2 regions of the Parabacteroides sp. AM58-2XD genome follow, and region 2 is predicted to be linked to the other one. Evidence: riboswitches for the same ligand, from Rfam matches in the RefSeq annotation. Region 2 holds a riboswitch; the other holds the start of a gene.
The links. Region 2 has a riboswitch for thiamine pyrophosphate ahead of thiD (bifunctional hydroxymethylpyrimidine kinase/phosphomethylpyrimidine kinase). Riboswitches for the same ligand answer to the same signal wherever they lie in the genome.

Region 1: another riboswitch for thiamine pyrophosphate. It lies ahead of DXA15_RS16340 (TonB-dependent receptor); the one in region 2 lies ahead of thiD (bifunctional hydroxymethylpyrimidine kinase/phosphomethylpyrimidine kinase).

Annotation. Positions count from the first base shown of each region.
Region 1 covers NZ_QSDP01000069.1:10,194-14,563, forward strand. Annotated here, with positions in the region: gene DXA15_RS16340 (TonB-dependent receptor) at 1-1,799, opposite strand, end outside; TPP riboswitch at 1,863-1,978, opposite strand; partial or broken gene DXA15_RS16345 (SusD/RagB family nutrient-binding outer membrane lipoprotein) at 2,116-3,722, opposite strand; gene DXA15_RS16350 (SusC/RagA family TonB-linked outer membrane protein) at 3,763-4,370, opposite strand, start outside.
Region 2 covers NZ_QSDP01000014.1:9,941-14,310, forward strand. Annotated here, with positions in the region: gene DXA15_RS05140 (DUF5686 family protein) at 1-1,351, opposite strand, end outside; gene DXA15_RS05145 (AAA family ATPase) at 1,477-2,025, opposite strand; TPP riboswitch at 2,195-2,291, shown strand; gene thiD (bifunctional hydroxymethylpyrimidine kinase/phosphomethylpyrimidine kinase) at 2,312-3,157, shown strand; gene DXA15_RS05155 (thiamine phosphate synthase) at 3,167-3,763, shown strand; gene DXA15_RS05160 (thiamine phosphate synthase) at 3,829-4,370, shown strand, end outside.

The DNA.
Region 1 (4,370 bases), on a different contig from region 2:
TCTATATAATGAGTGAAATTCTTTATTTTGTTGCGGCTCAGGGTGACGTTTCCGTTCCAGTCCAGCCAGTGGGTGATACTTACGCCTCCGGTCAGTTCAATTCCCATGCGGTAGCTGTCTTTGATATTGCTGGTCAATGCTTCACCGATTTCGCTGATTTTTCCGCTCAGGATCAATTGGTTGTTGTAGTCCATAAAATAAAGATTGGCTCCGACGCGGAAACGCTGGTTGCCGAAGCTGTAACCGACTTCGTAGTCGTAGAGTGTTTCGTGGGAAGGACGTTCGTTGGCCGCGGCTTCCGTAAAATTGTCGCGATTGGGTTCACGGTTGGCGACGGAGAAAGAGACGAAAGCATTATGACCGCCTTTCTGGAAATTGATACCGGCTTTCGGGTTGAAGAAGTTCCAGTATTTGTTGACGTAGATTTCCTTACCGGTATTGTCGTCGCTTCCTTTGATCGTATAGTGGATGCCGCGGTATTGTAGGTCGAGGTATCCGTTCAGGTAGGGGTGGAACCGGTAGTTACCCTTTACGTAAAAGTTATAATCCAGTTTGTTCCCTCTGTTACGGTAATATTCGTAGTCAGGCGAGGGGAGTGCTTCTGCATTTTTGACCCACATGACACGACCGAAATGGTCGCCTACATATTTATTGACAGCTGAACCGAAGCTTATCTGGAGACGTTCGGAGCGATAGTTCGCACTGTAAACGACACCGTAAAAGTCGTTGTCCAGCCATTTGCGGCGGACGAGGTCGGAACTGACGATTGTGTCGCCTTTCCCGTTGATATAAGACTCGGGGAGTTTATATTTTGTAAATTCTTCATTAGGCTTATAGTCTTCGTAATATCCTTCTCCATGTGTGTAATGGAGAGTCAGGTTCATATTCCACAGGTCGCTCAGTCGCTGGCTTGCCATCAGGTGGTAGTTTTGCTGCCGGTAATTGTCTGTCTGGTTGTCGTAGAATTTTTTAACGCCGTTCTCTTCATATTCTCCGCAAGGGTTATAGGTCCGGTCGCTGTCCAGGTAAATGGAAGGGACACCGTTCCAGGCCTGATACGTTTTCTCTATATTGCCGAATGTCTGGAAGCGGATCAGGGTGTTATCGCCGTAATAGGTGGCAGAACCGAAATAAGAGTGCATATTGGCTGTCGCCCGGTCGATGTATCCGTCGCTTTGGACGTTGGAGTAGCGGGCGTCGAAAACAAAATGATCCCGGAGTACCCCGGTTCCTATTTTGACTGAGTTTTTGACGGTTCCGAACGAACCTGCCGAAAGGCTGTATTCGGCATACGGTTTCAGGTCCGGCTTTTGCGTTTGCATGGCGACGGTGGCACCGAAGGCGGCGGCTCCGTTGGTCGATGTCCCGGCTCCCCGTTGTATCTGTATGTTATCGACGGAAGATGCGAAATCGGACATGTTGGCCCAGAAAACGGTGTGCGACTCGGAGTCGTTGACCGGTACGCCGTTGACCGTGATGTTGATGCGGTTGGCGTCTGTGCCGCGGATACGGAAGCCCGAATAGCCGATACCTGTCCCGGCGTCCGAAGTCATGATGACGGAGGGGGATTGGGAGATGAGGTAGGGGATACCCTGGCCGTCGTTTTTACGGCTGAGTTCGTCTTTGGATACTTCGCTGTAAGCCACCGGAGTACCTTTGGCTACTTTAGTGGCGGTGACGACTACTTCGTCCAGTGATAAGTCACGTGAAATTTTGAGAGAATCGACAGGGTCGGGACGGTTTCCCGCTGCTGCGAATGTTGCCAGAGATCCGGCACAAATAATCAATACACTTTTCATCCTTTTTACCTTAATGTTTAAAAACCTGATAAATGAATAGGAGAGGTGTGTTGTGTGAAGAAGTATACCATGTTTTACAATTCCCTTCGCCGGCATTATCCGTATCAGGTAATATGGGTATAATCTCAGCCTGCGGCACGTACTGTATCGGTACGTGGCAAGCACCCCTTTGTATTCGGGGAGCAAAGATAGGGAAAGTCAGGGAATTGTACAAATGGAAAAAACCGCCGCGAATCACTTCGGGGCGGTTTCGACTCCACAATTTTCCATCAATTATGTTGTAATTATTTACTGTGGATATCTCTCTGTTTATTTGTTATTCAATAGTGGTGTACCAATTGCTCTTCATCCAGTTCAAAGGAGCGTACCAGCTGTCTTCCTTACCTCCCAGATGGGCATTCAGGTTGGCTGAGTTATAGTCCTTTTCGTCAGACGGATACTGGATGCGGTCCAGAGGAAGCGGAGTTGCGACAGACTGCGGGTCGCGTTTGAAATAGATTTCCGGATATCCGGTACGGCGGACAACGTTCCATGCTTCATATTCCTGAATGGCACCGTGATGGATCCAGCGCTGTGTTAGGATGCTCTTCTGCGGGTTACTGGCATCCCATTGTGTTTCGGCATATGCCTCTACTACAGCCGTAGAAGGAGGTGTCAGCGCGTCACGATAGGTACCGGTTGAATTCAAATCGAAATAGAATTCAGTGGAAAGTTTTATACCGTTGATATATTCGCTCTTGGCATTACCGGTAGCCCAGTTGTTGGCATAGGCTTCCGCCTTCATGAAGCAACTTCGGCTGCTGTCATCCAGAGTCCCGGGAATCCGGGGTTACGGGTGAAGGTCGATGTATCCAGGGCTGCGTAATATTTAGCCGTACCATGCGTAGAGATACTCATATTCGTTTCCTGTTCCGTGAGTGTTTCAGACGGATCGAGGCCGATATATTCGTTATTCCAGTTGCTGTCATACAAGACTTCCAAACGTGGGTCCGGATTATTGGTGTTGGCATTCAGTGCACGTTGCATTGGACCGGACATGCGGTTGTAAGTTGAATTCTCGATTGCGTTTTGCAGGTCACGGTCAAAATCGAACTGGTCATCGTCGGTTTGTGTCACTGTGATATTATCAGAGTTTAGATCTACCATCGGATAAGTACCGGGATTTTCCAACATCGTTTTAATCGCAGCACGTGCCTCACTTACCAGGTCGCCGTTAGAAGCCAGGTGAGTAGCTACACGTAAACGCAGGGAATTCACATATTTACGCCATAAGGTGATGTCACCGTTGTTCACATAGTCTTCTGCATTCAGGTAAGTACTGGCATTGGCTGTAAGCGAACGTCCGTTGAGGTATGTGTTGACTTCGTCCAGGTCGCTCAGGATCATTTTATACAAGTCGATATCCGAATCGTATTTGGGTTTGGAAGCTTCTACGTCTCCTGTTGCCCATAATGTGCCGGCTTCAGAGAATGGTACTCCACCCCAGGCGGAACAAACTTCATAAAGTTGCTCTTCCATTACTGTACGTCCCAGCAGATAGAAGATACGATAGTCTTCTTTTTCTTCTTCCGGAAGGTTATTGAATTCGGTTTCCAATACCCTATACTGGGTGACAGTGTTGTAAAAGTTTCTCCAACGTTCGTTGAAATACCCCTGACCGGTACCGGCAAAACGGTCTTTACTGTTTGTATGACCGATTATTCCAGAGAAGAGACCGGAAGTAGTGGAAGATACATAATATCTGTAATAGACTGGATTCATCCATGTATTAGAGGCTTGCCATACCCCAACCATCAAGGCCGGGCATGATACCGTCTGTGTCTTTGACGGGTCCTGATATTGATCCGTGAATTTGTCGTCACTACAGGAAGACGTTGCCAGAAGGGCAGCACATCCAAGTGCGAGTGCATATATTTTTTTCATAAATCTTTCAATTTTAATATTCTATATTATTTTTCGTCAATTAGAAGCTTGCACGTAATGAGAAGCCGAATGAACGTGTTGTGGCTGTTGAACCACCAATCTGTGCCTGCGTGATCCAGGTTGTACCGTCTGTACATTCTGCATCGAATTCTTTCAGGCTCTTATAGAAGTAGAATAGGTTACGACCGTATACGGAAACCATCAGGTTCTTACAACCGAATTTGGAAGTGATGTTTTTCGGTAATCTGCAACCAAGGCTCAGTTCACGCATTTTTACATATGAATTCTTCTGTATTGCGTTTTCATAAGTGATGTTTCCGGAATATCCCCAACCGTATTGGTTGTAATATGATTCACCGGCAGTGATGATCGTTTTGTTTTCAGAACCGTCTTGTTTAACACCCGGCTGGATTACACCGTTATCGTAAACCATGTTACCGTTTACTGTAGATCCGGCAGGTTGGTCTGTCAAATGACGTTTTGAAGGGTCTGACAGGTCGTTTCCGTCTGCATACCAGGTAAGACCGCCACGTGAAGCATCACGGTTATCCAATGTACAATCCAGGATACCGAGTTCGGTCATATACTGGTAAGGCAAGTTCAGTACGTCACCACCAATACGGAAGTCGATAGTGGCATCCAGATAGA
Region 2 (4,370 bases):
AACCGGAAGTAAGGATCGTAATGATTTTCTCCGTAACATAGAAAACGGGGACGGCACGTAGTTTGGCCATCAGCTTTTCAACCGTGTTCTGTTTTCGTGTTCCGGCTTCTTCCGGACGGTTCAAATCCCAGAAATCTTCAGGTTGCTTATAAGCGTTCTGTAAAGTTATCACAGGGGCACTCTCTTTGAATATCTCCTGATTTTCAGGAGGAAGGAAAGAATGATCGCTGTATATGTTCAATCTTCGGGCATACATACCCTTGGATTTTTCCGTTAGTTTAAAGTCTACGGATATATCATCTTTAGTAATAATACGTGTACCATCTTCTGTCCTTTTGAATGTCTGTTCGATCGTCATTCCGCTGACAAAGTTCAGGTTGATATTCTTCGGTACATTTAAAATAGCTTTCTGTACGAAGAAGGTAGAATCGAGTGTAACGAACAGATGTCCGGTAAAACCAAATCCTTCCGATACGAAGGGCACAAACCCCAAGTCTACACACTGCTGTCCGTTCACCTCCAATGTGTCGAGCAAATAATATTTATAGAAATTAGGTCCTATTGTGGACAGCGGACTCACAAAACGTTGCAGGAACAGTGGAATATCATTCTTAAAGATATCGACTTCCCGGAATACTTCCCCCAGGAATTGTTGCATACCATCACGAGAAAATATCTCATCTACACCGGCAGCCTTTGCTCCCAGCACAACCCTTTTCTCAACTTTAGGATCTTTACGGTAAAAGATGCCTTCCACCTTTTCCTTTTCAGAAACGGGTAGAATAGTCTTTCCGATATCCAGCGTATCGATATAATCGATCAGGAAGTCGAATTTCCCGCCTTTTCCATTCTCTTTCTTAGGCTTCGGCTGGTAATCATTCATCGCAAAAATCATCTTTTCATATTGACTATAACTGAAATAGTCATGATTGCGAGGATCATTACTCTCCCGGGAGTCAATCACATTTTTAACAAAAGTCACGGCCGGATTTTCCTTCTTGCTGTACTTCTCTTTTTTCGGCTTTACAATGACTTCCCCCAAATCAATACTGGAAGGGGCCAAAGGAATTTTAAAATAATTCTTCTTACCTATAGCCACTTTCAATTCTTTTTCGGCATATCCCAGATATGAGACAGACAGAGTCCGTGCATTAGATGATGTGGTTAATGAAAAATTACCGTCATCATCGGTTGTCGTTCCGATAGTTGTACCCTTCAGTATGACTGAAACATATGGTAACGTTTCTCCCGTGATAGAGTCCGTTACTATTCCGCTTATTATAGTGTTCTGGGCTTTTGATGCAAATGCAACCAAAACAAGTGCCAGAATAAAAACAATCTTTTTCCCCATTATTATTAACTCCCTCGTTAAACTCCGCAAAATTATAACAGATTCTTTTTTATGAATGTTCCAAATTGAACCGATTATATTCCAATTGACAACAAATCACATTTAAAAGACCCAAAATAGATGTTTTAAAATGAATTTATACTACTAATAACAAAATTCCTTCTTTCCGTAACGGGAAGTTTCGGGACTTCAATCAACGTATATCCTGCATCTTTATAGACATCTTTCATTACATTATATGTATCTATCGCTTCATTAAATGATTGTTTACGTTCTTTATCCGTATGGTATATATTTTCCCAGGGAGGAAGTATGAATACCTGCCTGCTATACCTGTATTTATCGACGGCCAGTTCTATTTCCTTCCGGTCGGTTAACCCAATCAACCTTGCATATGCCAGTGTATCAGGGATTCCTCTGTCAAAAAATAATATGCCTTCATTTTCTTTATGAGCCAGATATGATTCAACGGAACGTTCCAGCATCATACTGGTATATAAACCGGTATCTTTCCAGGGTAATGCGTTCCCACCCTGTAGCTGCTGTTCTTTGATAATATCCCGTGCTACTTCTTTTACTGTTTGATATCCAACAGTTTTAAGTTCTTCAATTAATGATGTTTTACCCGTTCCAGGTCCACCAGTAATAACATACAAGCCTGTTTTTGTCAACATGATTTGTTTATTTATGACTATTATGGCAAAAGGAAATACAACCCGGATGAAAAGCTGTTATAACCGGAATTGTACGTGCAAATATACTGGATTATTTCTTTAAACCTATCAATTCACTCTTAAATTTAACAATTCACTTTTGTTTTCTCTTGTCAATATTTCTACCTTTGTGCACGAAAAGGGGTGCCATACTGTAAACGGGCTGAGATTATACCTGTGAACCTGATGCGGGTAATGCCGCCGTAGGAAAGACAGACAAGGCTTTTCCCTCCTTTGGTATGTGAATATGAAAACAGATACATTTTATCGTTATCCGACTGCGTTAACCATTGCCGGTTCCGACAGCGGTGGCGGAGCTGGGATACAGGCAGATATTAAAACATTCTCGGCATTGGGAGTTTACGGAGCTTCCGTAATCACCTCCATTACGGCCCAAAACACACAAGGTGTCAGAGGCATACAAGCCGTCTCTCCGGAAGTCTTGAAAGGCCAGTTGGATGCGGTTTTTGAAGATATTACCATCGATGCAGTCAAAATCGGAATGTTGCATAATAAAACAGCGGCAGAAATCGTCGTAAATGCAATCGATACTTATTCTCCGTCGCGTATTATTCTGGACCCGGTAATGATTTCGACCAGCGGTAACAAATTATTGCAGGATGATGCCATAGACATCATTGTCCGGGAACTGTTCAAACGGACATCGCTGGTCACTCCCAACATCGACGAAGCTGAATTTCTGTCCGGAATGAAGATAACTTCCGAAAAAGAGATGTGCCTGGCGGCAGAGAAGTTGCTGTCTTTAGGCTGCCATGCCGTATTAATGAAGGGAGGACATTTAAAAGGAAAAGAGATGACTGATATATTATATGTATCGGAAGCGTCCCCTCTCCGGCTTTCGGCGGAAACTGTAATTACGCTCAACGGCCACGGCACCGGTTGTACGTTGTCTTCCGCTATTGCCGCTTACCAGGCTTTAGGTAAAAGCCTGCCTGATGCCGTCAGACTGGCTAAAGAATATATAACAAAAGCAATTACAGAAGGGAAAGATGTACGGACAGGACACGGGCATGGTCCCTTGAACCATTTCTTCGCTCCGGTTCCTTTAGTAAAAACAGAGATAAAGAGATAAAAGGATCGTATGAAACTGTTCGTAATCACAACTCCTTTCTTTTTTGAAGGGGAAAGCCGGATAATAACCCATTTGTTCAGGGAGGGAATGCAGCGCTTGCATCTGCGCAAACCCCAGAGTGACATCGACAGGTTTCGTCTCTTACTGGACGCTATCCCTGCCGAATATCATTCACGGATTGTATTGCACGAACATTTTGAACTCACAGCCGGATACCGGTTGGCTGGCATCCATTTGAACAGCCGGAATAATATCCTGCCGGAAGGTTTTACCGGAAGCATAAGCCGTTCATGCCATTCCTTGCAGGAAGTACAGGATAACAAACAGTTGGATTATGTATTTCTGAGTCCCATCTTTCAAAGTATATCCAAAGAGGGATACGGAAACGGCTTTCCGATAGAGACATTACGGGAGGCGGCAGCTTCGGGCATAATCAACGAAAAGGTAATCGCCCTGGGCGGAATAGAAGAAAAGAACATTCCGCTGATTGCTTCCTTACATTTCGGAGGAGCCGCTATTCTGGGAGCTTTATGGGGCAAAGACCCTTCTGTAACAAACGAAACATCTATAATAAAACGATACAAACAATTGGATATATGGCAATAGAATATCATTTGCGCAAGCACGAAGATAAAGGACAATTTATTCCACAAGGCAGTGGTGAACGCCTGATGTTTATAACCCACGGTACTTCTAAATACACAGAACGGGAAGAAGTCAAAATGGTTCTTGACGGCGGTTGTTCATGGGTACAGCTACGGATGAAAGGGAACATGAATATCTTTGCAGCCAGGGAAATCGGGCAACTAATCAATGAGCATACAAACAAATGTATCTATTGTATAAACGATAATGCACGGATTGCTTTGAGATGCGGGGCGAATGCTGTTCACCTGGGGAAAGAAGATATATCAGTATCCGCCGCATGGGAAATGGCAAAAGAGCAGTTATTTCCGGACGAAGTCTTCTATATCGGCGCCACCGCCAATACCTTTGAAGATATCGAGCGTGCTGTCGGACAAGGAGCTTCCTATATCGGCCTTGGGCCATTCCGTTATACGGAAACGAAAAAGAAACTCAGTCCCGTTCTCGGTCTGGAAGGATACAGAAAAATAGTGCAGCAATGTAAGGAGGCTGGCTATAAAATTCCGATATTTGCAATCGGAGGAATCTGCCTGGAAGATGTTGCCCCGTTAATGGAGACCGGAATTAC